Regions from separate parts of the Priestia sp. 179-F W1.4 NHS genome, predicted to be linked through region 1. Evidence: riboswitches for the same ligand, from Rfam matches in the RefSeq annotation. Region 1 holds a riboswitch; each other region holds the start of a gene.
What was found. Region 1 has a riboswitch for cobalamin ahead of ACH0CI_RS23205 (HoxN/HupN/NixA family nickel/cobalt transporter). Riboswitches for the same ligand answer to the same signal wherever they lie in the genome.

Region 1 (9,742 bases):
TATCGTCTACGAACTGGTTATATCCCCAAACGGCTTCAAGCAGCTGTGATTTAGAAAGAACCATGTTCATGTTTTTACAAAAATGAAGTAGCAGCAAAAATACTTGTGCGGGGCAAGCAACCGTTTGACCATCTACAATGAGCTCTCCAGCGGATTCATCTACGATAAAACGATCAAACTCATAGCGATTTGAAGGCTGTAATTCCATTTTTACAGGACTTCTTTCGATCAGCGTTTGTTTTCTGCGCAATCGTGCTTTAATTCGTGCCGCAATCTCTAAAGGATTAAATGGCTTGGTTACGTAGTCGTCTCCGCCCATGGCGAAACCTGTTAACACATCCAAGTCAGATACTTTGGCTGTTATGAACAGGATATATGCGTTTGAGAGCTCACGAATTTTAGGACAAATATCAAATCCGCTTTTATCGGGAAGCATGACGTCCAACAAAATAATATCAATCGTTTTATTATGTAAAACATCTAGCGCTTCTTGAGCGGTGTGAGCTTTATAGATTTGGTTGAAGCCTTCTTTTTTTAATACTGTCTCCAGCATTTTGACAATAGCAATTTCATCATCCACTAGCAAGATAGATGCATCTTCCAATATAAATCACCTCTGTTTCATTTCATACGTATTCGATTTTAGCATAAGAACATTACGAAAAGATTAACAAAATTGGAAAATGTTAAAGAAAAGATAATCTCCCGTTTATTTTCTTGAAACCTTCATTTCATATACTAAATATACAGACACATAGTAAAGGAGTTAAAAGGATGAGTAATGATGTTAGGCGGGTTAAAGTAATTGATAGTATGAGAGGATTCAGCTTGTTTGGTATTTTACTAGCGAATATGCTGATTTTTCAATATGGTATTTACGGAAAGGATACGATTCATCTCTTCTCGCTATCGCCAAGTGATTCAGCAGCCTATGTCTTTTTAAAAGTCGCGGTAGAAGAAAGTTTTATGCCAATCTTTACTTTTTTATTCGGTTATTCAATGGTGAAGATGAAAGAAAGTTTAGAAAGAAGGCAGTTAGGAGTAAAAAGGCATTTCTTTCGCCGCTTTCTTCTGCTTCTAGGGTTTGGCCTACTGCATGGAGTACTTTTATGGGAAGGAGATATTCTTACGTTTTACGGAATGATGGGGATATTTTTATTAGTTTTCTTTTTAAACCGTAAAGCTAAAACGCTGTTGGTATGGGCATCGATTTTACTAGTTCTTACGGGAGCAGCCGGTTACGGTTCATTAAACGATAATATGTATCTTCTTAGTGATAAGCAAACGCTCACCACATACGTAAAAGATACGATTCATGTATATGGAAGTGGAACTTATGAACAAATTAAAGACCACCGCAACAACGTTGATCCGATGAATATAGCAGGATATAAATTTGCGTTTGCCTTCTTGTTTACACCATTTATAATGGGTGCTTTGTTTTTGTTTGGTATGTATGCGGGGAAGAAAAATTGGTTTTACGACGTTTCAGCTAATCCAAAACAGTATGGCCGTTGGGCGGCCGTGTTGATTCCGCTTAGCTTGCTGTTAAAAGGAACTATGTACGTATGGCCAGATGCTAATTGGGCTGGTTCTACACATATGTTAGGTGGGAGTCTCTTATCTCTTGGTTATATTGCAGGCTTTGCTTGGCTATATGCGAAATACGAAAAGTCATTTTTGATGAAGGCTTTTGAAAGCGTAGGCAGGATATCGCTTAGTAATTATTTAATGCAAACGGTTATATGCACGACGATTTTTTATGGTTATGGATTAGGTTATTTCGGAAAGCTCGGCATGATTGCAGGGGTTTTTGTCTGCATAGGTATTTACGGAATTCAGCTTATCGGAAGTTATATGTACGTGCAAAAATTTCAAACTGGACCGGTGGAAAAGCTGCTGCGCATATGGACAAATTTTTCTTGGAACGGAAAGCCCAAAGAGAAAAAAGCTTTACCTGAGGGAATAAATCATCCTTTTGTTGGATGATAGCAGTCAAACTTATTTAAAAGGAGATTTTCGAAATGTGGGCCATTAGTGTAAAAGAGTTTCAAAGCTTATTTAAAAGTGTTAAATCAATTATCGTTATTTTAATCGTATGCGGTGCTTCCTATGGAATAGCCCATCTAGTTAGTCAACTTGGAGGTCAACTGACGAGCGCACAGATTCGAGATGGAGCCAACGGGGGAATTCTGGTGATGCTTCTCGGATTCGGACCCTTGTTTATTTCAAGTCTTTCTCATAATGTTATTAATCAAGAAATTAAAACAAGAACAGCTAGGTTTTTAGTTACCAAAACATCAAGAGAGCGTATTGTACTAGGGAAATTCTTAGGAATTTGTTGTTTCTGGCTTGTTTGTATCTCTATTTCTTTTCTACTGATTGGGTTTATTTCGCATCATTTTTCTTTTTATATATTTTTAGAGTGCCTGCTATTCACCGTTTGTATCATTTCATTTGTTTTAATGCTTTCAGCTTTAATACCAAGTCCAACTCATACTATGTTTTTATCAATTATTTCATCGTTTGTTCTACCGGTACTGAGTGGATGGAGCATATTTTCATCAAAAGCGTACATTGCATGGTTTAAGTATGTGACACCCTACTACTATTTAAAGTTGGAGAAAGGTTATTTAACGGTTCTTCTTATTTTTGCAGCACTCTGTTTATGTACGGCACTTTGGAGTTTTAAAAGGAGAGAAGTATAATATGTATGCTATTGAAACAAGTAAATTAACTAAAAAGTATGGATCTAAAACAATTGTTAATAGTATTAATTTGCAAGTCCCACAAGGAGAAATTTACGGATTTTTAGGGAGAAACGGAGCAGGGAAGTCTACATTTATTAATATGCTTACCGGCGTTTCATTCCCTTCAGCAGGAGAATTTACGCTGCTGGGACAGAGTGATATTGATTTAGGGCTTCAGAAGAAAATAGGTGTGCTTCCTGACTATGCTACCTTTTATGATGAGATGACGGCACTCAATCATTTGCGCTATTTTTTAAAGATAAACGGACATCGTTTTTCGAAAGAACACTGTAGTAATGTACTGAAGAAAGTAGGATTAGAAGGACATGACCATCAGAAAGTTGGAAAGTTTTCTTTTGGAATGAAAAAGAAGTTAGGAATTGCTCAAGCGATTGTAACAGACCCAGATCTTATCTTTTTAGATGAACCAACTTCTGGAGTAGATATTGAATCTGCTCTCCACATTCATGAATTAATAAGAGAACTTCAAAATCAGGGCAAGACAATTTTTATGACGTCTCATAATTTAAATGAAGTTGAGAAGATTTGTACACGTGTGGCGATTATGAAAAATGGTGTTATTTTAGTAGAAGGGACAATGGAAGAACTGCGTTTTCAATACCAAGCGAAAAAAACGGTGATGATTAAACATGATCCTTACCCAAGCAGTCATAAAGAATATATTCAACAGTTTTTCCGTACGGTGAGTCCGGACGTGGAATACCATCACACGTACACAAAAGTGATGCTTCAAAAAGAGAGAAATATCCCTCTGATTATTCGCGAATTGATTCAATGCGGCATCGATATTTATCAAATTCACGTAGAAGAGCCTTCTTTAGAAGAAATCTTTTTGCAAAAAAACATCGTGGATCATTCGCAGGTAAGTTAATGGGCAAAAATCTGTTGGCTTACCACTCAGCCTGACTACGTTATTTATAAATACCAGTTAGGAAGCTTCTGACAAAAACATGTTCATTTTCTTCAGAAACTGATAAGATAGCTAATGACATTTAAAAATAAGAAAGGATTTCGATTATGTTATCAGCTATTAATTCAGTAGACTATACCATTTTCCATGCGGTGAATCAGTACGCCTCGCATGTGAAGTTTGTAGATTCGCTGATGGTATTCTTTGCAGATTATGCCCAGTATGTACTTATTGTTTTACTCGGCTTGTTTTTACTTATTAATAAAAACGGCAGCCGTGTTGTAGCATTCCAAGCTTTATGTGCTTGTGCCACAGGAGTCATTATCAATAAAGTGATTAGTTTATTTGCTTATCGAGATCGTCCATTTATCTCTCACCACGTGAATCAGCTTATTGATCACGCCGCGAATTCTTCATTTCCAAGCGACCATGCTACGTCTGCATTAGTTATCACTTTTACCATTTGGCTACATTTCAAACGTTCAGGGCGCATGTGGGTTGTAATGGGTGCACTCATCGCATTTTCACGCGTATGGGTTGGCGTTCACTATCCATTCGATGTGTTAACAGGAGCTATTCTAGGCTGCGTGCTGGCGCTGTTTATTCATTATGTTATTTTTAATACGAAACTGATGAGGGCTATTACCAATTTGTCTATTTTTCGAAAATCAGCTTATGACGAACAGTCTCAATATTATTAAGAAAAAGCCGCAAATACGCGGCTTTTTTTATTGGGAAATTTTTAATGCATTTAATACTTGTTTTTTAAAATTAAATTGTGTACAATTAAATTACAGAAATGATAAATAAAAAACTTTTAATAAAATTACTAAAAAAGAGGAGAGATTTATACATGAAAGCTTTATATGAAACAACAGTCGTTAACACAGGTGGAAGAACAGGAGAAGTTCATTCTTTAGATAATATCTTTAATTTAGATGTTGCAACACCTCCAGCACTTGGTGGAGAAGCAACAACAGCAACAAACCCAGAGCAGCTATTTGCAGCTGGATACAGCGCTTGTTTCAACAGCGCTTTAGAATTTATGTTGAAAAAACACAATGTAGAAATCAAAAGCAGTGAAGTAAAAGCTACGGTTCAGCTGCTTCCTGATAAAGCTGATCAAGGAGTAAAAATTGCTGTAGCGCTTGAAGCTCATATCGAAGGCTTAGATTTAGAAACAGCTAAAAAATATGTAGACCTAGCTCACTCATACTGCCCGTATTCAAAAGCAATCAGCGGTAACGTAGACGTAACGGTAGAAGTAGTTTAATTGCTTTAAAAAGCCCTGCTAAGCATGTAAAGCTTAGCAGGGCTTTTTTATTTGAATTTTCTCTATTCATTTGTAAAGAGTACTAGTATAATGAGGAAGAAAATGAATCATTCGCACAGTTTAGGTGCTCTTACATAGCGTAAGAGGTAACAGGGAATCGAGTGCAAATCTCGAGCGGTCCAGCCACTGTAAGCAGGGAGTTTTCTATCTTATCGTCACTCAAAACGGGGAAGGCGGTAGAAAATGATGATCTCAAGCCAGGAGACCTACCTATTCTGTACACTTGACTCTTCTAGGAAAGAGGCGGTGTATCAAGGTACGCAGTGAGCAATTGCTGTTTATTTTCATATGCCGACACATCCTCAATTTCTATAGAATTGAGGCTTTTTTACGTTTTATTTTAAAAAAAGGAGTGTAGGAAATGGAAGGTTTATCAGTTTTTTTACTTGTCTTTTTATTAGGAATCAGGCACGGATTGGATGCAGACCACTTAGCTTTTATTGACGGCCAGACCCGATATAATTGGCGAATGGGCAGCCGTTTTGCCCCGTGGGTTGGAACGCTGTTTTCACTAGGTCACGGAGGAATGGTGGCCGTCACGGCCGGGGTGCTGGGCGTGGTGATGAAGAATTTTACATTTCCATCATATTTCGATCATTTTGCATCTTGGGTATCCATTATCTCCCTCTTTCTAATCGGGACATTAAACACATATCATTTGCTTCGAACTAAAAATAAAGAAGAAGAGTTTCAGCTGAGCGGGTTAAAAGGGAAGTTTATCCCCAAAATCGCAAAAGGAACAACGAATCCTTTTTTAATTATTCTTGTAGGAGCATTGTTCGCTTTAGCAGCCGAAACGGTCAGTCAAACGGCCGTGTGGTCTCTAGCTGTAGGGAACGCAGGCAAGTATACGCCGCTTTTATTAGGACTAGTATTTATGTTTGGAATGATGCTGACAGATACAATCGATTCACTGATTGTACATAAAATGGTGAATGAATCGAGTAAGTTTGGGCAATCTGCTTCCCGCTTGATGGGCTGGGTTATTGTTGTCCTCGCGTATGGTGTGTCCTTCTACTTAGCGTTCACTTTCTTTAACCCATGGGCCGAGGTGAATTTTGAAATGGTTGGCGTTATTCTATTTATTTTTTTAGTGTCTATGTTTGTTTTTGTTAGTGTGAAGTCAAGAGGAAAAAATATCAAAATAAATATCAATTAATAAAATGAAAGCTTTAATCTGCTGGAGATTGAAGCTTTTTTGTATGAATTTGTTGAAGTTTATGGCTATTTTCGGTCGGTTACGAATAAGTTAAAGTATTATCTGTATTTTAAGGATGGAAAATTGTCTGAAAACCATTATAATTAAGGATAATTTAAGGTCGTTATGTGAAACGTAGAACATACTCATACGTACGATAAATAAAAGCAGTGAATGCACAAGCAGCAGGGGTTGTTTGGAGGAGGAATTGATTTGAGTCAGGTAATGGTAGAACAAAGCGTATTTAGTTATTTAAAAGAACACGAACAAGAGATGCTCGAAGATTTAGTTGGATTTGTGAAAAAAGAATCACCGTCCTACAGTAAAGAGTTAGTGGATCAGTGTGGAATGTATTTAACGCAGCTGTTTCAAAAGCGTTTAGGGGTAGGGTATGAAATCATAGAAGAAAAAGAAGTAGGAAACCACTTGAAATTTACGATTGGGGAAGGAGAAAAGCAGCTTTTAATTATCGGTCACTTTGACACAGTATGGGAAAAGGGAAGGCTGAGCTTAAGAACAGAAGGAAACAAGCTTTATGGTCCGGGAATTTTAGATATGAAAGGCGGCATTGTGCAATCTATATGGGCGATTAAAGCGATTCAAGAACTTGGCTTAGCACTGGATAAAAAAATTGTGTTTTTCTGCAATTCAGATGAAGAGATTGGGTCGATTTCTTCTAAAAAATATATTGAAGAAGAAGCAAAAAGAAGTGAAGCGGTGCTAGTAGCGGAACCGGCGGTGGCGGGTTCAGGTGCGTTAAAAACGTCGCGCAAAGGAGCGGGGATTTTCACCGTAAAGGTGTGGGGACGAGCAGCACACGCGGGTAATCATCACAAAGAAGGAATCAATGCCATTGAAGAACTGGCGCGCCAAGTGATTTTTCTGCAGAGCTTAACTGATTATGAAAAAGGTACAACGGTAAACGTTGGGACGTTTACCGGAGGCAGCGGTACAAATGTAGTGCCGGAGTATGCAGAAGCGCACGTGGACTTACGTGTTTCTACCGAAGAAGAAGCCGAGCGCATGACGGATATTATTTTGAATTTAACGCCCATTTTAAAAGGGATTAAGATTGAAGTAACAGGAGGCATGAACCGTCCTCCAATGGTTAAGTCTAAACAAACGGAAGAGTTATTTGAATGCGCTCAGTCAATCGCGGCCAAACTTGGGATGAAATTGGAAGAAGCAGCTGTGGGCGGCGGAAGCGACGGGAATTTTACAGCGGCCATTGGCATTCCCACGTTGGATGGATTAGGAGCATGCGGAAAAGGAATACATGCAGAATATGAACATATTCAAATTGATACGTTGTCCGAGCGTTCTTCTTTATTTGCGAATTTGCTGCTTCAAATATAAAAAAAGCCCGCCTCAAACGGCGGGACTAACCTGAAAGCTTATAGTGGGAGAGTATAAGCGTTCTTTTTTACTTACTGCTTTCTTCTTGAAGAGAAAAAGCAGTTTCTTTCTTTTTAAATACCACTTTATCAAGAGCAAGGAACTGGCTTCCTGCAAGGAACAAGTGAGCAGACATGGCAATTAAAGCGATATCAAACTCAAACCCGCCAACAAATCCGCTTTTAAGCTTGGCTGTGAAAATAGCGCCAAGCATAACGGCCACAAATAAAGCAGCTACGACTCTTGTTGCTAGACCAAGAATAATAAGGACCCCACCTACAAGTTCAATCGTTGCAACAATGTAGGCCATAAAACCAGGGATTCCTAAGCTATCAAAGAATCCTACTGTATTTTCAATCCCGCCCTGCCATTTTTGAAAACCGTGTACTAAAAATGTAAAACCTAATACTAAACGAATAATAAGTGAACCAATTTCGACGTTTTTATTCACTTTACTTCCTCCTTTAAGTTTATTTAATTAAACACTACGTTATGTAGTGTGAAAGCCCGAAAAAAGAAATGTAGCAATTAAATCAGAAAGTCTTTCTTATTTGGATAATTTTACAACATTATAAACATCACACTACACATTGTAGTGTGGTGTTTGTCCCCAGTCAAGTGAAAATATAAAATTAGACCATTTGGCATACAAAAAATTTCTGAAGGGCACTTGAAAAATCCTTTAATTATGTACAAGTTAGTTCCTTATTTTCAATCTTATTCTCCAACATGCTATACTGATGGCGGAGGTGTTACGATGCGCTTAGAAAATAAAAGAGTTATTGCGCTTGTTAGTGCAGACTTTGAAGATCTAGAACTATGGTATCCAGTGATGCGTCTTCGCGAAGAAGGAGCAGAAGTACATTTAGTTGGAGAAAAAGCAAACGAAACGTACATGGGGAAATACGGTGTTCCAGCCGTATCGGACTACGCATTTAAAGATGTTGATCCAGCTGAATATGACGCTATTTTAGTACCTGGAGGCTGGGCGCCGGATAAGCTGCGCCGCTACCCTGAAGTAATTGAAATGGTTCGTCATATGGACGAACAGCAAAAGCCAATCGGCCAAATCTGCCATGCAGGATGGGTATTAATTTCTGCAAAAATCTTAGATGGCCGAAACGTAACAAGTACGCCAGGAATCAAAGATGATATGGAAAACGCGGGAGCTATTTGGCATGATGAAGCAGTCGTAATCGACGGCCACATCATTTCAAGTCGCCGTCCGCCAGACCTTCCACCTTATGCAAAAGCATTTGCGGATGTACTAGCAGAGCAATAAGAAAAAAGCCGAAACCATATTGGTTTCGGCTTTTTTGTGTAAGGTGTTTCCAATTTAGAGGGTGTTGGGTATATGAGACTAAAGGTTATGCAAAAAATTACATTGATTTAAACGAATCATATACAAATAGTGTAAAAGACCGTAGGGATGACCTATTTATTGGTAAAGAATAGGTCGTGTATGATGGAAGGTGGGTTAATTCATGAGGCAGCAGCTTTAAATAAAGGGAGGGATACTGGTGAGTGAACTATGGGAGCGCTACGGAAAAACTGCTTGTATCATCTTTTATGTTTTTGCACTTGCGATGCAAATGACAACAACATTTTTAATTTGGAACGGTCGGAGTTTATTCTGGATTATGATCATTATACAGTTTTTAATTACAACTGTTTTTATATTTATTGCGTATAAAGTAGCTAACCGGGTGTTGTTAAAGTAATGGAAAAGGAGGAGATACGTATTGGATATCATGTTAACACCCTACAACACAACGTTGAGTAATGAAAAAGAGAATTTAAAACGTCTACAAAGTTGTAGAAAAAGCTTAGAGGCATATGAAAAAGAATTCGCTGATAAAAAGCGTTTAGTTAAACAGCCATCTAGCTCACCAGACAGTTTTAAAGGCAATAAAGCAACTACTTTTTATACTTTAAGAGATCACGATATACAAGAGAAGTACCAAGCTATACTTACGACTCAATTTACCCAAATTTTTGCGGAAATTGATACAAAGATAGAGTCTATTCAAAGCTCTATTCAAGAAACTCAAAGGTTAATAATAAAACATGAAGAAGCCCTTGAAAACGAAAAGAATAATAAGGAAGGAGCTTATTGATGGGAAAAGAAATTTTAA
Region 2 (9,742 bases), on a different contig from region 1:
TACGGGAGAATAACCACTTTTTTAGCGCCCAGTTTTAAACATCGTTCCACTCCTTCATCAATCAATGGAGCGGTCACGCCCATAAAAGAAGTTTCGACGATTTTGTAGTTTGTTTTTTCCCAAAGAAGGCGTGTAATTTTATATAAATCACTGTTTGCATCAGGATCGCTTCCTCCTCGCCCTAAGACAATAACAGCCGTGTCTTCAGCTGGAGTTTCTAAATTTTCTCCTGATTCTTGTAATCTCGTTTTTAAAATTTCAAGGGCTTCTTCATGAACGCCAATGGGACGTCCGTACACGAAGTTTACGTGTGGATATTTTTCCTTAGCTTCATCTATAGCCGCCGGAATATGTATTTTTGAGTGGCCAGCTGGCAAGAGCATAATTGGAACTACAACTACATCTGTCGCTCCTTTTGCCACACATGTATCAATGCCTTGACTTACATTCGGACGTTCAAACTCTAGAAAACACGTTTCTACTAAAATAGATGGGTCCCAATCATGCTTCATAGTCGAGATAAACTCGCGAATTTGATCGTTCCCTTCAGGATCTCTACTTCCATGACCGACAAATAAAACTGATTTCATATAATGCCCTCCCATTTTTAATCTCCACACGGAGCTGGTTCTACTTTTATTTTTGGTGTTATATCTTGATAGTCGAATCCATAAACATTCTTCACACGCTTAAAGAATTTATGAAACCGCTCATTTGGATGACCTTTTTCTTTATATTCATGGACAATGTTCTCCACTATTTCAACAATGTCATCGGGCGCTATGCCTTCCGCCACAATTTGACCTGAATGGGCGTTTCGTCCAACCGTTTTAGCCCCTAAAAATAAGTCAAACGCACCTTTTCTGTAGACAATGCCAATATCTTCTTGAACAGCACCGTAACAGGCCATACCGCATCCATTAATACCAAGCTTCAGCTCTTTTGGCATGTCCATTCCACCGAGACGCTTTTGTAATTGTTCCGTATGCGGGATGGCGTCACTTTTTTCTCCATCACAAAAATCACACGCTTTAATTGTAAACACGTCTCCGACTGGAGATAGTAAAAAGGAAGCTGATTGGAGCTTTTTAATAATCACATCTGGCTGAGCCGTTGGAATTTGCAGTTTGATTTGATGGTCAGGCGTATACTCCATCGTACCTTTTTCACCAACAACTTCTGCTAGTGTTGTCATTTGAACGGGCGTAAACTTCTTATTTGCAAGCCCTGGACTAACTGCCACTTCAAAAATAGACTCAATTGGCTGGTGTACGACCGGTGAAGTAGCTTCACCTAAAATTGCTTGAAGCGCTTCTTCTGCCAGAGCTCGTGAAGCTGCTTTTTCTTCTTTTGTATTCTGAACATCTTCAATAGCTGAAGCCGTTTGCTTTACAGTCTCCTCTTGATCAAGAGCCCATGGTTCTGCTTCTTTTCGAAGTCGCTGATGCGGTCTTAGCGGCTGCTCTGTTTGGTTGAGGGTATATTTCCGCTGATACCCGCGCGGTGTAATCATTAAGTCATCGTAAAAGAACGTAGATGAATTTCCGACAACAACGGTAGTCAGCATGCCTATTTCATGATTTAACATGTCTTTTAAATTGGTCATTACCACTTCTTCACGGTCACGATAAGCGCTTTTCACAAGACCAACAGGCGTATCGGGGGAACGGTATTTTAATAAAATCCTTTGCGCTTCCACAATTTGTCTTGTGCGTCTTCCGCTTTTCGGATTATAAAAAGCTACTACAAAATCTGCTTGTGCAGCTGCTTCGATTCGTTTTTCGATTAACTCCCAAGGCGTAAGGTGGTCACTTAAACTAATCGTACAGGCATCATGCATCACGGGCGCCCCAAGGAGGGATGCGCATGAATTAATAGCCGAAATGCCAGGAATCACTTCCAGCTCTACGCCCGTTTCTTTTTTCCATCCTTTTTCAATCAACACTTCATACACAAGGCCGGCCATTCCGTATACTCCTGCATCTCCGCTTGAAATGACCGCCACGGTTTTTCCCGCTTCAGCTTGCTTTACGGCTTCTTGTGCACGGCTTACTTCTTCGGTCATTCCTGTACTAATAATTTGCTGATTCGTTAATAGTCCTTGAATTAATTCCACATAGGTTTTATAACCAATAATCATATCACTTTCTTGAATGGCTTCTCTTGCTCGCTGTGTAATATGTTCAAAGCTTCCTGGGCCGAATCCAATAACTAACAGTTTACCTTTCATGCTAGCTCCTCCTTTATGCGTTACTTTTTACTTTGTCAATTCCTTCTATGGAGTCACTCTTTTCCGGAGAAACAAAACCGTTTTGATCATATTCATAAATAAGTGATTCCTTTATACTGCAGCCTCCTGCTAAATGTTCTTCAACAATTCGATGAGCTACGTTTTCAGTGACCTGCTTGTACCAATCTCCTGAAGGGTACACTATAGCTACAGGAGCATCTTTGCATCTTCCGTTACAGCGCGTACGGGTTGTGTGAACCGCTTCATCTAGATTCAGTTCAGTCACTTTATTTCGAATAGCTTGCGTGGCTTCTTCTCCACCTTTTCTCATACAGCTGCTTCCATTACAAATCAATACGTGATGTTTTGTTCCATTTAAGTTCCACGTCGTCACACTTATTCGCTCCTTTACTAAAAAAACGCCTCTATCAATGATAGAGGCGCAGAAAAATTCAAACTAAGTTTTTGCACTTCCACCTATATCCCGTAGGGTAAGCTTCGCATTAGAAAAAGGCTGGTTTCCTGGCTTCGATTCATCACTTGATTGCGCCTTCCCGAATACAGTGGCATATGCAATCAGCTCCTCTTCACAGTGGCGGGTACCGCGCTGGCTTCACACCAGACTTCCCATTTAACGCAATGTGAACATTGCGCACCTTTTTTGCACGATATGTAGTTTTGTGCTACGAGAAAAACCCGCTTCGCTAATATGCGAGCGGGTAAAACGTCAGAATAAAAGTGTACACGAATGCCACTTTAAGCCAACGTTTCCCTTCCCGCTCCCCGGAGAAATAGAAACTTCACAATAAAGACAGGTCTCCTGACTTGTGTATCATTCTACTTGAGAACCTTCCCGTGATTTTTCCACAGTGGTTATACTCGTTCGTCCACACTTACAGTTGCGGGGGCAGTACTGGTCTTTCACCAGTTTCCCTATTAAGCCTTCTTGGCATCTTTACTGTTGCTGTTTGATATATATGAACCTTTTAAACTATCAGAATAATAGAAGTAACTACCATATCATAGCGTACATTTTTTTTTATTTCAACTCTATTCTTTTCGTAAGATACAAGAAGCTATAAAAAAACAAGAGCATAAAGTCAGCTCTTGTTTTTTCATTATATAGCTACTAATGTTAAATGAGGATCATTATAATACACGACTTCTGAAAGAACTTTACAGCCATTTGTTTTTGCAAAAGCTTCTCTCGCCTGCGTTTCAGTTTCAAATTCAAACATTTTCATTTCTTTTCCAGCATATACCGTCAGTACCCACATGAAAAGATTCGCCTCCGATTATTGTAGTGATCGCTATATCCACATTATGACGAAACCATATCCTTTTGAAAACCCATTCTACAAAACTTGTCACAAGAAACTTTTAAAAATTTAAAAACATTTTAACTTCTGTAAATGAACAAAATGTACAAAAGGTTTAAGCCGTATTATACCTCTTTAAAAAAGGTGCTTTTTTTACCAACTGTTGCTTCACCAGTAAAAAAATATATAGTATTTATTAAAAAAAGAAGCCGGACAGCTGGCTTCTTTTTTAGGAAAGGAAAGTACAGACATCACAGTCCCGTCCTGCTCTTTGTTTTGCATAAAAATACACTAATTAAATATTCCTTTCTTAAAGCAGAACCATGTTCGATTGCACATAGTGGTAAAGAAGCTTGTACGTATGGTTCAATGAATCTTGATGCGTTCTCTCAAACGCATGAGAAGAATCAATTCCTGGACCAATTAAGCCGTGTACGATGTCATGCCCGGCACGAATAGCAGCAGAAGCATCTGATCCGTAAAACGGATAAATATCTAATTTGTACTGAATATCATGCTGCTTAGCTAGCTCCACCAAATGCTTTCTCAAACCGTAATGATATGGGCCGCTTGAATCTTTTACACAAATAGACACGGTGTATTCATCAGTAGATTGTCCATCTCCCATGGCACCCATATCAACCGCTAAGTATTCTACCGTTTGAGGCGTAATGTTCGAATTTCCTCCGTATCCAATTTCTTCATTATTTGAAATAAGAAAGTGCGTAGTGTATGGCAGTTCGATCTGCTCTTCTTGAATTGTTTTCATGAGCTGAAGCAATAAAGCTACGCTTGCTTTATCATCGAGATGACGAGATTTAATAAAACCGCTTTTTGTTATTTCTACACGAGGATCAAACGAAACAAAGTCGCCGACTTCAATTCCAAGACTGCGAACATCTTCTGCGCTATGTACTTTTTCATCCAATCGAATTTCTATATTATCTTGATTTCGCTCAGCTTTACCTGCATCTTTATACACATGAACAGATGTTTGATGCATAAGGATGGTCCCTGTAAATACTTCTCCTGCTGACGTTTCGATTTCACAATATTCTCCTTCAATGGAATTGTAGCGGAACCCTCCAATCAAGTCGATTTTCAGACGTCCACTCGGTTTGATTTCTTTTACCATAGCACCTAATGTATCGACATGAGCCGTCAGCATGCGGTGATGATCCGTATCTTTACCGGGAATAGTAGCGACTAAGCCTCCTTTTCGATTGCGATACGTTTGAATATTTAGCTCTTTTACATAGTCTTCGACAAATGAAATCACCTTTTCTGTATTTCCAGCAGGACTGGGAATTGAAACAAGCTTTTTAATTAACTGAACAGTTTCCGTCATTATGACACTTCCTTTGTCTCTCATTTCTTTTATTTTACCATATGTTTCAAAAAAGATAACAGGCAGCTCCAAACAAAAAAGCCAGGCAGCTGCCCGGCTTTTTTGTTTTAAGCTATGTTTGATTTCTTTAATTCATTTGTGTAATTTAATGATTTTTGCTTATCAAACTCGCCTTCAGACTTGGACATTACAATTGCAGCTAAAGCATTTCCTACTACGTTAACTGTGGTACGCATCATATCAAGAATGCGGTCAATTCCTGCAATAAATGCCATGCCTTCAAGAGGGAAGCCCATAGATTCAAGCGTAGCAAGTACAACTACAAACGATGCCCCTGGTACACCAGCCATCCCTTTTGAGGTTAACATTAGCACAAGAAGGAGCTGAATTTGATCCATAATGGAAAGGTCAATGCCGTACATTTGAGCAATAAACAGCGATGCCAGCGCCTGATAAATGGTTGAACCATCTAAATTAAACGTGTAGCCTGTTGGAATAACAAACGATGTAACCGATTTAGAACAACCGAAGTCTTCCATCTTTTTGATAAGAGATGGTAAAACGGCTTCTGAACTTGCTGTTGTAAAAGCAAGAAGCAGCTCGTCTTTTAACACTTTTATGAGCGTAAACATGCTTGTTCCAGCCATTTTAGCAATAATTCCAAGAACCACAAGCACAAAGAAAATCATGGTGAAGTAAACGGCGAACACTAATTTCCCTAATGGAATAAGTGATCCGACACCAAACTTTATAATATTAACACCAATAAGTGCAAATACACCTACTGGAGCAAATTTCATCACCAAATTAGTTACCCAAAACATTGCATCCAAGACGCCTTCAAAAAAAGCTAAAACAGGTTTTCCTCTCTGTCCAATCGAAGCTACGCCTACACCAAACAGTACGGAAAATAAAATGATTGGTAAAAGATCGCCTTCTGCTACCGACTGAAAGACGTTTGTCGGAACAATATGAAGAAGCTCCTGAGCAATCCCTGTACTTTCAGACGTTTTTGCCGTTGCCTCATATTGAGAAATATCGCTTTTTTCAATATGTCCCATATCAACCCCTGCACCAGGGTGGAATAAGTTCGCGGCAATAATCCCCACTATAATCGCAATGGTTGTAACAATTTCAAAATAAAGAATTGTTTTTCCGCCAAGCTTACCTAATTTTTTAATATCGCCTACTCCTGCGACCGCTACGATTAATGCTGAAATCACAATCGGTACGACAATCATCTTAATTAAATGAATAAATATGTCTCCAATTGGCTGTAAAATAGAAATGGCCGTATCGCTTCCGTAAAAGATAGCACCTACAGCTACGCCTAAAATCAGTCCAATTAGAATCTGAGTTGCTAGACCTAACCTTTTCACTTTCTTGCTCCTTTCGCACAGTTGACTTTCATCCATTGAGCATATGCGGTTCAACGAACCGTGTATAAATATACACCCTTACAGCACCTTATGTAAACAGCTCTTTACTAAAAAAATGTAAGACCGCACATGCAAATTTTTAAAACTTACAGTTCTGTTTTATCATATCAAATGATTGTTGTATACCGAGATTTTTTCGCTGCGTATTTTTCTATTTTTGCTATTTTAGCGAATAAATTAAAAAAATAAAATTTTATATTGAAATATACATTTTAGGTTAGTATAATACGATACATGTTTATTTTTATTATTCGAATATAAAATTCTGAAAATTTTAATTATTCAACACGGTAATAAAAAGCATTTATAATTTTGGAGGTTTTAATGTGTCAAACAAAGTTCCTTTTTCATTTATAGTGGTTATTGGCTTTATGCTTTTTGCCCTATTCTTCGGCGCAGGTAATTTAATTTTCCCTGCAATGTTAGGTCAGTCTGCTGGAAGCAATATTTGGTCAGCAAATGCTGGATTTTTAGTAACGGGTGTAGGTCTACCTCTGCTAGGCGTTCTCGCGTTTGGTTTTTCCGGAAAAGAGGATCTGCAGTCTTTAGCTAGTCGTGTACACCCAGCTTTCGGTATTATCTTTACTACGATTTTATACTTGGCAATTGGACCGCTTTTTGCAATGCCAAGAACGGGAAGTGTTTCGTTTGAAATTGGCGTTAAGCCTTTTTTATCAGAAAATTCAGGTCACCTTCCCCTTATCATTTTCACGGTAATTTTCTTTACGATTACGTGCTTTTTTTCGCTAAATCCTGCGAAAATTGTCGATTTAGTAGGAAAAGTTTTAACACCTATTAAATTAACGTTTATTGGAATATTGGTAGTTGTAGCCGTTGTGAACCCAATTGGGAAATTTGAAGCACCAAGCGAAGCTTATACAACGCACGCATTCTTTAAAGGCTTCCAAGAAGGTTATTTAACAATGGATACACTAGCATCATTTGTTTTTGGAATTATTATTATTAATGCAATTAAAGAAAAAGGAGCAAAAACCAACCGACAAATCATCACAATTTGTGCAAAAGCTACGGCTATCGCTGCCGTTATTTTGGCTCTTATTTATAGTGCATTGTCTTATATGGGTGCTTCAAGCGTATCAGAGCTTGGACGTCTTGATAACGGAGGTACGGTTTTGGCTGAAGTATCAAATTACTACTTTGGCTCTTACGGAGGAATTCTTTTAGGTCTGATGATTACCGTTGCTTGTTTAACAACAAGTGTAGGCCTTGTAACATCTTGTTCATCTTTCTTCCATAAGCTGTTTCCAAGGGTTTCTTATAAGTTGATTGCTGTCATTTTATCAGCATTCAGCGCCGTTGTAGCAAACTTTGGCTTAACGGAATTAATCGCTATTTCGGTTCCAGTCTTAACAGCTATTTATCCGTTAGCTATTGTGTTAATTGCTTTAACATTTCTACATCCTTTATTTAAAGGACGTTCTGAAGTTTACCAAGTAAGCCTTCTGTTCACGTTTATCGTTAGTTTATTTGATGGCTTAAATGCTGCTGGATTCAAAATTGCCGCAGTAAACGATCTGTTTACATCGATTCTACCTATGTATGGAGTGGGTCTCGGCTGGGTAGTTCCTGCTATTGTAGGAGGATTAATCGGTCTTGGCATTACCTTCCTTCGTACAAATGATAATACGAACAGAAACACTTCAAGAAAATTGATTAAATAAAAAGAGGATGCATTTGCATCCTCTTTTTATTTTGGCGTCTTATGAATAAGGAGTTTTTTTCTCCGTTAACTTCACTTCTTCCTTTAACACACGTTTTTCATATAGATATTTATCCGTTCGTTGAAAATGATATTTATCAGCTTTTTCTTTTTCAGGTGTGGTCAAAAGCACTCGAACATCAGAAGCAGCTGACACACCAAACGTTTCATTTTGATAAGTAGCATACGGAGCTACAAAAAACACTTCTTCAACAGCATCACGAGGAACTTCTTTTGTAAAAGTCGTGTCATTGTATGGAATGAATCCATTTGCTACATCGCCTTTATCATAGCTAATCAGCTTTACACACCCGTTTTCCGTTTCATAACATTCGTAGTCTCGTTCATTATATGCTGCATACAAACCTTTTCGAATCATAAAAAAACATTCCTTTACATTGGTTTAGCAACCGCTGGTACAAATCGTTTTTCTTCTGCCACGTAGGTAGCTAAAAGTACTTCTTCCCCATTTACCACTTGATATAGTTCCGCTCCGTTTGCTGGTGGATAATAGTTATCAAATTTGAACTCTGGAACGGTTTCCCCGTTTCGAGATCCTGTAAACCCATTAAGCGTACATGGAGGTCCATCTGCTGTTTTCCCTCCGAACGCAGTTCCGTAGGGAATATCAACGTGGCTTACCGCTTGTGATTTAAATTTGATTACACCGTACGTCGATCCTTCTTCAGGAAACGGCCTTTTGCCTGAACCATCTGTATAATCTAAACGTAAGCTTTCAACAAAATCTTTGTACGAAGTAATATCATGAACATCTTCAGCCTTAGCTACATATCCTCCTAGTGCTGTATAAGATCCATCTACATACTTTTCAATATCTTTAGCAGGGATCGTTTTTTGCAGCAGCGTATCTTTTGTAATGGGCGAAACAGAGTCACGAATAGCCTTCATTACTTCTATTTCATGAGAAGTTAATGTTTTAACATCCTTTAATTTTAGTTCATTAAACTCCTTTTTTGTAAGATCGACGCGCTTCAGCACTTCATTAATTTTTTGATCAAAATCTTCTAAGCTTTCTAAATCTGAAGCCGTATAGTGAGCATCAACTGTTCTCACATCTTTATGTACTTTTTTAACTTCGTTTAATTCGTACTGTTCTACTTCATCAGCGGTTTTAAACGTTTCAACGCTTGAAATAGTTTCGCCGTTCGTATCAGCTACAATGTAACCATCTTCAGCTTTTATCACATATCCGACTTCTCCATTACCTAACGCAATTAAGTCTGACTGTTGAAAAGCGGCTTTCTCTTTTTCTTTTTGAAATTCTTTATCTGTCATTCCCTTAGTAACGAGGGCTTTAAGTTCTGACGTGTCTTTACTGCTCTTTTGATTTGCTTCTACTTTCTCAGCTGTAACTGACGAAGTTTCTGTATGAGATGAAGACTGAGTAACCGTTCCAACTACAAAAATAAGACCAAATACAATTCCTATCCCGTACAAAAATTTGCTTGTTTTGTGAGCTCTAAATAAAATTCCTAACACAATACAAACAATACCTGCAATTAAGCTATCTACTAATAATAGATGTCCCAACCAAACCCCTCCTCTTTAATTCTTGTTTATGTTAAAAAAATCCATAAAAGAAGTCAATACAATTAATGTAAATAAAGTTTTAAATAGGAATATATTCATAATTATTACTAATTAATCCCTTTTAGTAGGTCTCAA
Region 3 (9,742 bases), on a different contig from region 1:
GTTAGCGTTTGGCGACGACAACTTTGATTACAGCACGGTAAGCATTGGCCGCATCAATGACACAGTGACGCATTTTATTGAAGAAGAAAACGATGGAGACACAGCTTTATACATAACGGATATTAGCGTAAACGATGAAGTAGCGGAAAAATTAAATGAACTGGTAAAAAAAGGCCAGAAAATCACTCTTATTGACCATCATATCTCTGCTCTTCCACTAGCTGAGAAATACGATTGGGTTCATGTTATTGCAGAAGACGAAAACGGTAAAAAGACAGCAGCTACATCTCTTTTCTACGACTACTTAGTGCGCAACAACATGCTTCAAAAAACGGAGTTGCTTGATGAATATGTAGAACTTGTGCGCTTATTTGATACGTGGGACTGGTTTCATGAAAATAATTTGAAAGCAAAGCGCCTCAATCACCTATATTATCTAATCCCGCATGAAGAATTTAAAGAGACCATTCTAGAAACGCTTCGTGAATCGTACCATACTGAAAATCAAGAATTTACGTTTACGGACAAACACGAAATTTTACTAGAAGCAGAAGAAAAAAAGATTGAAAAATATATTTACGACAAGCAAAAACAAATCATAAAAGAAAGTGTTGAAATTGCTAAAACAGCGTACAACGTAGGCATTGTATTTGCAGATACATATCAGTCTGAGCTAGGAAATGCACTGTGTCTAGAAAACGAAGATATCGACTTTTCCGTTATGGTGGACATGGGACGCCAAAAGATTGGCTTCCGTGCAGTAAAAGACGAAATCAACTTAGCCGAAATTGTTGGGCACCTTGGAGGAGGAGGTCACCCAAAAGCTTCTGGATGCAAGTTAACGGCTGAAACGTTTGCTCTTTTCGTCACGGATCACTTGTTTAAAGACGAAGAAAAAAGTGAATAAAGCGTATAAGGAGGAGATGCTATGTCATTTAAAGATTTAGTTGTTGTTGTTACGGGAGCTGCGAATGGAATAGGAAAAGATGTATCACGCGCATACGCAAAACAAGGAGCAAAAGTGGTATTGGCAGATGTGGACGAAACCGAAGGCGAGCGTCACGCAGAAGCTATTCAAAGACAAGGCGGAGAAGCCATTTTTGTAAAAACAGACGTCCGAAAAGAAAGCGACATTTTACATCTCGTTGAAAAAACGGTCAGTACGTATGGAACGATACATATTTTGATTAATAATGCAGGCGTTTCCCGCTGGAAATCACCGTATGAGCTAACCGTTGATGAATGGGATGACATTATCAATACGAACCTGCGCAGCGTGTTTCTATGTTCTCGCGAAGCAGCTAAAGTGATGAGGAAAAACGAAAGCGGGGGCTCCATTGTAAACTTAGCTTCTACAAGAGCTTCAATGTCTGAACCAGATACAGAAGCCTATGCTGCTACAAAAGGAGGAATCGTTGCTTTAACTCATGCACTTGCCGTTTCGCTTGGTGATGACAACATCACGGTAAATGCTATTTCTCCAGGATGGATTGAGACATCTGACTACGATGGCCTTCGTGAAATCGATCATACGCAGCATCCGTCTAATCGGGTAGGAACGCCAGCCGATATCTCAAGAGCGTGTATGTACTTAACAAACGTCGAAAATGATTTTGTAACAGGAGCTAACCTCGTAGTAGACGGGGGAATGACGCGAAAGATGATTTATGAACATTAAGCATCTACGAAAAAAGACTGCCGTATTTAGCAGTCTTTTTTCATATAATCAAGAAAAGAAAAAGATAATAATTTTCGCTTGACAGAACAAAATAATCATTGTAAAGTAAGTTACATAAAGTAATTAAATTTCAATTAATATTTTTTTGGTTTAATATCTCGAATTAGAGATATAAGAATTCATTATATCTTGTTTATCTCCTTTTATCAGGGGGAAGGGTATAAACATGCAATTTAAGCTTAAAAAAACAAACAATTAGGAGTGTGGAAAATGGGTTTTTTAGATAAATTATTTGATAAATCAAGTGATCAACAACAGGTTGGAAAAGATTTTTATGAAGCAATTAAAAACCGACGTTCTATTTATGCAATTGATAAAAATGTAAAAATGTCAGAAGAAAAAATTGAAGAAATTATTAACTTTGCGGTGAAACATACTCCTTCAGCATTTAATTCCCAAAGCGCACGCGTAGTCGTTTTATTTGGCGAACAGCATGATAAAGTGTGGAATATTACGAGAGAAACGCTTCGTAAAATTGTTCCAGCTGAAAATTTTTCAGATACGGATCAAAAAATGAACTTATTCGGAAGCGGCTATGGAACAGTTCTTTTCTTTGAAGATCAAGAAGTAGTTGAAGGGCTGCAAAAGCAGTTCGCATCTTACAGCGAAAATTTCCCGGTTTGGTCTAACCAATCATCAGGCATGCTGCAGCATGTGATCTGGACAGCTCTTGAGCTCGAAGGCCTAGGAGCAACTTTACAGCATTACAATCCATTGATTGACGATGAAGTAAAAGCAGCTTGGAATATTCCAAGTTCATGGAAGCTGATTGCTCAAATGCCATTTGGTAATCCCGTGTCACCAGCGGGAGAAAAAGAATTTCAACCACTAAGTGAACGTGTAAAAGTATTTAAATAAGCAAAAAAAAGAGGCACGGGCAACATTATTTTAATTAAAGCAAAATCCGAACGATGAATCGTTCGGATTTTTTTATTGGTATGGCAAGCCTAGGTGTTGCGTATGTAGCTGCTTCTAGCGGTTGATTTCGTTATATCTCAGACCCTTTTTTACGGTAAATAGTTTGAATATTCTTTTATGTTTAACCTAAGAAAAATGCGGTTAAATAGGAGGAGTAGTCCTCAAATCTTCTGTGGAATTTATGCGCTATACATAAGCAATTCAACGATGTTTTACAAAAAAATAAAGTTTTTAACTTGGTTTTTTAGAGAATATTTGTTAACATATCCACTTGTGAGGTCTTAGTAAGAGGAGGATGATGTAAAGAATCCCATATCGGACGCAAGGGCGTAGATATGTGGAGTGGAAATTTTAAAGGAGGATATTATGTCTGATCAAGGAAATCAAGGAAAGTTTAAAAAATCAATATCGTTACTTGACCTAACGTTAATTGGGATGGGAGCTATTTTTGGTTCCGCCTGGTTATTTGCGGTTAGTAACGTAGCGTCAAAGGCTGGTCCAGCCGGAAGTTTTTCGTGGCTGATTGGCGGAGTCATTATTTTACTTATCGGTTTAGTGTATGCTGAACTTGGAGCAGCGCTGCCGCGTACCGGTGGAATTATCCGTTATCCGGTTTACTCACATGGTCATTTAGTGGGTTACTTAATTTCATTCATTACCATTATTGCTTACACAAGTTTGATTGCCATCGAGGTAACGGCTGTACGTCAGTATGTTGCGTTTTGGCTTCCTGGTCTAACTAAACATGGTTCTGAATCGCCTACTACAATCGGCTGGTTATTTCAGTTCGCGTTATTAACGCTATTTTTTATCATTAACTACGTAAGTGTAAAAGCATTTGCTAAGTCAAATGTTATTATATCTGTGTTCAAATATGCGGTTCCTCTTACAATTATCGTCGTGTTAGCTTATCACTTTAAATCAGCTAACTTTACAACTGGCGATTTTACTCCGTTTGGTTTTAATGGTATTCAAGCAGCCATTTCAACAGGTGGCGTTATGTTTGCTTACCTAGGACTTCACCCTATTGTTTCTGTAGCCAGTGAAGTTAAAAACCCGCAGCGTAATATTCCAATCGCGCTCATTATCTGTATTGTACTTTCAGCGATTATTTACACAGCACTGCAAGTATTGTTCATTGGTAACATTCCGGCTGATATGCTATCAGGAGGATGGGGAACAATTCAAGAGCAATTCTCTTTACCATTTAAAGATATTGCACTTATTTTAGGCCTTGGCTGGTTAGTAACGCTTGTTATTTTTGATGCTATTTTATCACCAGGCGGTAACGGGAACATCTTCATGAATACAACTTCTCGTTTAGTTTATGCTTGGTCTCGTAATGGAACACTATTTAAACGTTTCTCAAAAGTAGATAAGAAAACAGGAATTCCACGTGCGTCACTATGGCTATCGTTTGGAATGTCCGTATTCTGGACACTGCCATTTCCTTCTTGGGAAGCGCTAGTAAACGTATGTTCAGTAGCACTTATTCTGTCTTATGCGATTGCGCCAATTTCAGCTGCTGCATTCAGAGTAAATGCAAAAGACCTTAAAAAGCCTTTCAAATTAAAAGGCATGAGCGTTATTGCTCCTGTGTCATTTATCTTCTGTTCATACATCGTATATTGGTCAGGATGGACGACAATTTCTTGGCTTCTAGGATCACAGCTTCTAATGGTTGTTATCTACGTAGCATTTAAGAAATACGTACCAACTGACGTTGTAAAATTTGCACAGCAGCTTAAATCTGCTTGGTGGCTAGTTGCTTATTATATTATTATGCTTGTTATCTCTTACCTAGGCTCATTTGGTGGAGGACAAGATGTGCTAAGCAACCCGCTTGACTTAATTTTAATTGCTCTTGTTTCAATCGGTATTTTCTACTGGGCGAAATACACGGGTTTACCAAAAGCAGTTATCGATACGGATGATTAATAAAAAACACGGCATGAATTCATGCCGTGTTTTTCGTTTGTATAGGGGTGTACTCTATTTATTTATCAAACAGCCACGTTTTTAAGATAGCAGCATACTCACGAAAGTAGGCTTGAAGTTTAATTGAATTTGGTGTCTTTGCACCTAAAGGATAAACGTCAAAACCTTGACGCTTGGCAATAATAGAGGCGCGAAATAAATGAAAATCACTGCTAACAAGCACGACTTTTTTGTGTTGAATATCAACTTTCTTTTTAGTGAAAGTGAAATTCTCAAAAGTAGAAGTTGACTGATCCTCTTTTATCATTCGATTCTTTTTAATTCCTTCTTTTCGTAGAAAACGATAGGCTGCTTCTGCTTCAGAAATTTCTTCATCGGATCCTTTTCCACCCGTTACGATAACTTTTGTTTGTTTATGAGTCTTTAAATAAGATAAAGCCGTTTTTGCTCGTTCTTTTAAACTAGGGGACATTTGATCTCCGTCTACTTTCGAACCTAAAATGAGCACATAATCTGCTTTTTGCGGAACAGGCTGCTGAGCGGTTTGATACATACAAAAAGACATGATTGCTATGTAAAGAACAAGCAAACTAATAAAGATATAAATGATTTTTTTCTTCAACTACGAGCACCTTCCTAGCTATTTCATAAGATGTTTGGAAAATAATCGTTATTATAGCATACGAGACCCAAATAAGTATAAACACAGTAATATATAATAATAGAAGAAAATCGTTATTGTGAATGGTTATAAAATTCGTTACAATAAAGAATAAATGATTTTAAAAGTGCCTCTAAGGAGGATAATAGGGAAATCGGTGTAAATCCGGTGCAGCCCCCGCTACTGTAAATGTGGATGAACCTGCAAAGACCCACTAGTCAAACTAGGAAGGATGCAGAAGTAAAATGAAGCATAAGCCAGGAGACCTGCTTTTAAAAACCCCTTATTTTTCGGTGGGAGAAATAAGTCAAGACAATGTGTTAATGAGCGCATGACCAAACCTTGACTTTTACAGTTAAGGTTTTTTTATGTGATAGGGAGTGGAAAAAGTGAAAAAAGGAAAACCTCTTATGATTCAAGGAACGCACTCAGACGCTGGAAAAAGCATGATTGCTACAGCGTTTTGCCGTATTTTTAAAGAAGACGGCTATCAAACTGCACCGTTTAAATCGCAAAATATGGCGCTTAATTCATACATTACAATGGATGGAAAAGAAATTGGAAGAGCGCAAGGAATTCAAGCTGAAGCGGCTGGAGTAGAAGCAACAACCAATATGAATCCTATTTTAATTAAACCAACTCGTGATCATGAATCTCAAATTGTCGTTCATGGAAAGCCGCTTCGTAATATGTTTGCTTTTCAGTATCGGCAAGAATTTTTTAATGAAGGTTTGAACGTTATCACGGAGTCTTATAAAGAGCTTGCCAATCATTATGATCGAATTGTGATTGAAGGTGCTGGAAGTCCTGCTGAAGTGAATTTGAACGATCGGGAACTGGTAAATATGCGCGTAGCAAAGATAGCCCAAGCCCCTGTTGTATTAGTAGGAGACATTGATAAAGGAGGGGTTTTTGCGAGTCTGGTGGGTACTCTTCAATTGCTTCCAGATGAACATAAACCTAGAGTAATTGGAGTGTTAATCAATAAATTCCGAGGAGACTTAGAGCTTTTAAAACCGGGGTTGAAGTGGTTTGAAGAATACACGGGAGTTCCGGTACTAGGAGTGATTCCTTATATGCACGACGTGGAAATTGACGCTGAAGATTCGCTATCACTCAGAAATTACTCAACGCTTGTAAATCCGTTAAAAGAAATCGATATTGCGGTTATCTCGTATCCTCGCATCTCAAATTTTACAGACATTGATCCTCTAAGCTTAGAAGAAGACTGTCATGTGAGACTTGTAACCAAGCCATCACAACTAAGTACGCCTGATTTAATTGTTTTACCAGGAAGCAAAAATACGATTGAAGATGCGCAGTTTTTACAAGAAAGCGGCCTGGCTCTAGCCATTAATCAAGTCTTGAACGCAACGAACGCTCACGTTATTGGCATCTGCGGAGGATATCAAATGTTAGGCGAGACAATTACGGACCCCGATGCAGTAGAGTCCCGGATTGAATCTATTAAAGGGCTGGGTTTGCTTCCAGTGGAAACCGTTATGACAACCAGCAAAAAAACAGAAAGAGTTTCTGGATATGTTCAGTTAGAGAGTGAGAAGGTTTCAATTGAAGGCTATGAAATTCATATGGGAAAGACGGTTTCTAAAAGCATGACGGAAGCCTTTGCGGTGGTAGATGATCAAAAAGAAGGAACGGTTAAAGACAACATCATTGGTACGTATGTTCATGATGTGTTTCATAACGATGCTTTGCGCAGAGCTTTGCTTAATCAAATTCGTAAACATAAAAAATTGCCGCCTATTACGGATACATTCAACAGTCGCCTGCAAAAAGAGGAGTCTTTTTCAAAAGCAGCAGCATATGTGAGAGAAGCTATAGATATGGAAAAGCTGTATCATTTAATAGACAACTATAAAAGCCCGGAGCAAGCACAAAAAGTGTAGCTTGTAGAGGTTTTCGCTTGTTTTTTCACCGAGAACTTTAGTACGCTATTCTACGTTGCCTAGTTCAACAGTCTAGCACTCGTAACAAATAAAAGATGATTGTTTCCAATACTATGTAGGATGGAAACATGGTTTATGGACAGGAAAATGAATGGTTAATGTAATGTAAAACATCACGCCTCGTTTCCTAGAGGAGCTGAAAGTATTGATTTTTAAACGTATTTTTTTAAACAAAGCATCTATTTTATACATAGTCAGTTTATTTATTGTATGTACTTCGGTGATTATGGGAGTATTTATTGGTACAGTTTCGTTAACCGTAGGAGATACAATCAAAATTATTATTGGCCACCTTACCGGACTATCCTTATATCACGGTCCGGAAAACATGGATTTAATCATTTGGCAAATTCGTTTTCCAAGAGTACTGGTGGCATTTTTAGTAGGAGCTTCGCTTTCAATAGCAGGGGCTGCCTTTCAAGGGCTATTAAGAAACTCTCTTGCGGATCCTTACACGATCGGAGTTTCCTCAGGTGCAACCCTTGGCTCTGTCATGGCAATTTATTTTCACTGGAGTATTTTTGGTTTGTCTATCTTCACGCTGCCTGTAGTCGGCATCGTATCTGGTTTTATTACTCTTCTTTTAGTTTTTGGTATTACGAAACTCGCAAGCGGCAATTTGGCCAATGAAACCATCATCTTAGCGGGGATTATTTTATCATCCTTTATGAGCGCGCTTATTTCATTAATTGTAGCTCTTTCTCCTGAAGAAGATGTAAGGCAGGTTTTATATTGGCTAATGGGAAGCGTATCAATGAGAGGATGGTCGCATATTCAAATTTTAGGGCCGTTCTTTTTAGTCGGTACGATTATGCTGCTGTTACATGTGAAAGAGCTGAACGGCTTAGCATTTGGCGATCAATCCGCTCAATTTATGGGGATAGACGTAAAGAAGAAAAAAAGAATGATTTTAATAGGTGCATCCGTATTAACCGGGGCTGCGGTATCAGTATCTGGGGCAATTGGATTTGTTGGCTTAGTTATTCCCCACGTAGTGCGTCTCGTAGCGGGAGCTAATCATAAGCATGTACTGCCGCTTTCTATTTTAATCGGAGGAAGTTATTTGGTTTTAGCCGATTTATTAGCAAGAACGATATTAGAACCTCGTGAACTGCCGATTGGAGTCGTAACCGCCTTAATTGGTTCGCCAATTTTTACGCTGCTGCTTGTAAAAGAACGTATGCGGAAAAGAGGAATATCATGATTGAACTATATAATGTGACGGGAGGATACGATAAACAGAAACCGACCGTTCGTGACATCACGTTCACCGTAGACAAAGGTTCTTTTGTTGCTTTACTAGGACCAAATGGAAGCGGAAAAACAACGCTTATTCGCTTAATTATGAATGTATTAACCACTCAATCAGGAGAAGTGAAGGTAGAAGGGAAGTCAGTGAAGGCTTATTCACCAAAACAACTGGCGCAAAAAGTTGCAGTCATGACGCAAGAAAATCAAATTGGATTAGAATTTACGGTTCAAGAAATTGTTTCACTGGGACGTTATCCTTATCAGGCAAAAGGTTTGTTTAGCACTGTATCAGCACAGGATGAAGAAGTGGTAGAAAGCGTGATGAAATTAACAAACGTCTGGCACTATCGAAATCATACCTTTCAATCGCTGAGCGGTGGAGAAAAACAGCGGGTTTTACTTGCTAAAGCACTGGCGCAAGAACCTGACTACTTACTTCTTGATGAACCAACGAATCATTTAGATGTAAAACATACGATGGAACTGCTTCAGCTGTTAAAAACGTTACAGCAGGAAATGAGCTTGACGGTTCTGGCCATTTTGCATGATCTCAACATTGCCTCGCTGTTTGCAGATAATGCCGTATTATTGAAAGATGGAAGAGTAGAAGAAACGGGGATGGATGCCATTTTTCAAGATGCAGCTACGTTAAAAAGAGTATATGGCGTTGATTTGCATGTATTTCACCATCCCGCTGTGAACAAGCGGCAAATTGCTTTTGTGCCGCCGTATCAATATCCAGAGACGGACTTCCATGAGTTGTATCAGTTGCAAAAGGAACCGGGCAAGCTATGTTTATCCTTTGCTCGTCCTTTGAGAACTCTTTCACTGGGTTCCAATGAAACAGGTCTAGACTGGTGTCAAGAAATTGTTCAACAGCAAAGCAGTTCTAACACGGCGTGGAAATCTGCGTCTTTATCTAGTCATGAAGTTCGCTTAAAAGACGATAAAGGTTACTCGTGGCTGACTGTACTGACACATGGACAAAAAGAGAATGAAATGAATATTGTTCTACTAACAAATACACCGCTTTCGGACGCGAACTTACTTCATGCTGCGATGAAGGTAATTGAATACCGGGCTTTCTTAGGAAAAACAGGCCGTATTGTTGTAGCATCATCTCATCATAAAGAAGAAAATCAAGAAGAAATTTCAGCGTTCTTAATGGAACGCCTACAGAAAGAATTACAACTATTTATGGAAACAAAAATGACCGACAATTGCTTTAAATAAGCAGTAGCGGTCATTTTTTATTCTTCGGAGTGATCA

Region 2: another riboswitch for cobalamin. It lies ahead of ACH0CI_RS21120 ((2Fe-2S) ferredoxin domain-containing protein); the one in region 1 lies ahead of ACH0CI_RS23205 (HoxN/HupN/NixA family nickel/cobalt transporter).
Region 3: another riboswitch for cobalamin. It lies ahead of ACH0CI_RS09495 (cobyric acid synthase); the one in region 1 lies ahead of ACH0CI_RS23205 (HoxN/HupN/NixA family nickel/cobalt transporter).

The regions. Positions count from the first base shown of each region.
Region 1 covers NZ_JBIQFF010000007.1:58,332-68,073, forward strand. Annotated here, with positions in the region: gene ACH0CI_RS23175 (response regulator transcription factor) at 1-604, opposite strand, end outside; gene ACH0CI_RS23180 (DUF418 domain-containing protein) at 775-1,989, shown strand; gene ACH0CI_RS23185 (ABC transporter permease) at 2,025-2,708, shown strand; gene ACH0CI_RS23190 (ABC transporter ATP-binding protein) at 2,710-3,642, shown strand; gene ACH0CI_RS23195 (undecaprenyl-diphosphatase) at 3,789-4,382, shown strand; gene ACH0CI_RS23200 (organic hydroperoxide resistance protein) at 4,535-4,954, shown strand; cobalamin riboswitch at 5,060-5,242, shown strand; gene ACH0CI_RS23205 (HoxN/HupN/NixA family nickel/cobalt transporter) at 5,376-6,173, shown strand; gene ACH0CI_RS23210 (M20 family metallopeptidase) at 6,405-7,568, shown strand; gene ACH0CI_RS23215 (DoxX family protein) at 7,636-8,058, opposite strand; gene ACH0CI_RS23220 (type 1 glutamine amidotransferase domain-containing protein) at 8,365-8,889, shown strand; gene ACH0CI_RS23225 (hypothetical protein) at 9,128-9,328, shown strand; gene ACH0CI_RS23230 (YwqH-like family protein) at 9,359-9,724, shown strand; gene ACH0CI_RS23235 (YwqI/YxiC family protein) at 9,724-9,742, shown strand, end outside.
Region 2 covers NZ_JBIQFF010000005.1:118,111-127,852, forward strand. Annotated here, with positions in the region: gene ACH0CI_RS21110 (sirohydrochlorin chelatase) at 1-590, opposite strand, end outside; gene cobJ (precorrin-3B C(17)-methyltransferase) at 608-2,230, opposite strand; gene ACH0CI_RS21120 ((2Fe-2S) ferredoxin domain-containing protein) at 2,244-2,624, opposite strand; cobalamin riboswitch at 2,726-2,905, opposite strand; cobalamin riboswitch at 3,024-3,202, opposite strand; gene ACH0CI_RS21125 (hypothetical protein) at 3,349-3,507, opposite strand; gene ACH0CI_RS21130 (M42 family metallopeptidase) at 3,860-4,897, opposite strand; gene ACH0CI_RS21135 (cation:dicarboxylate symporter family transporter) at 5,005-6,276, opposite strand; gene brnQ (branched-chain amino acid transport system II carrier protein) at 6,663-8,018, shown strand; gene ACH0CI_RS21145 (hypothetical protein) at 8,058-8,435, opposite strand; gene ACH0CI_RS21150 (hypothetical protein) at 8,450-9,607, opposite strand.
Region 3 covers NZ_JBIQFF010000001.1:1,737,629-1,747,370, forward strand. Annotated here, with positions in the region: gene ACH0CI_RS09470 (DHH family phosphoesterase) at 1-907, shown strand, start outside; gene ACH0CI_RS09475 (SDR family oxidoreductase) at 929-1,678, shown strand; gene ACH0CI_RS09480 (nitroreductase family protein) at 1,949-2,596, shown strand; gene ACH0CI_RS09485 (APC family permease) at 3,023-4,594, shown strand; gene ACH0CI_RS09490 (YdcF family protein) at 4,653-5,216, opposite strand; cobalamin riboswitch at 5,364-5,543, shown strand; gene ACH0CI_RS09495 (cobyric acid synthase) at 5,636-7,162, shown strand; gene ACH0CI_RS09500 (FecCD family ABC transporter permease) at 7,368-8,426, shown strand; gene ACH0CI_RS09505 (ABC transporter ATP-binding protein) at 8,423-9,706, shown strand; gene ACH0CI_RS09510 (hypothetical protein) at 9,724-9,742, opposite strand, start outside.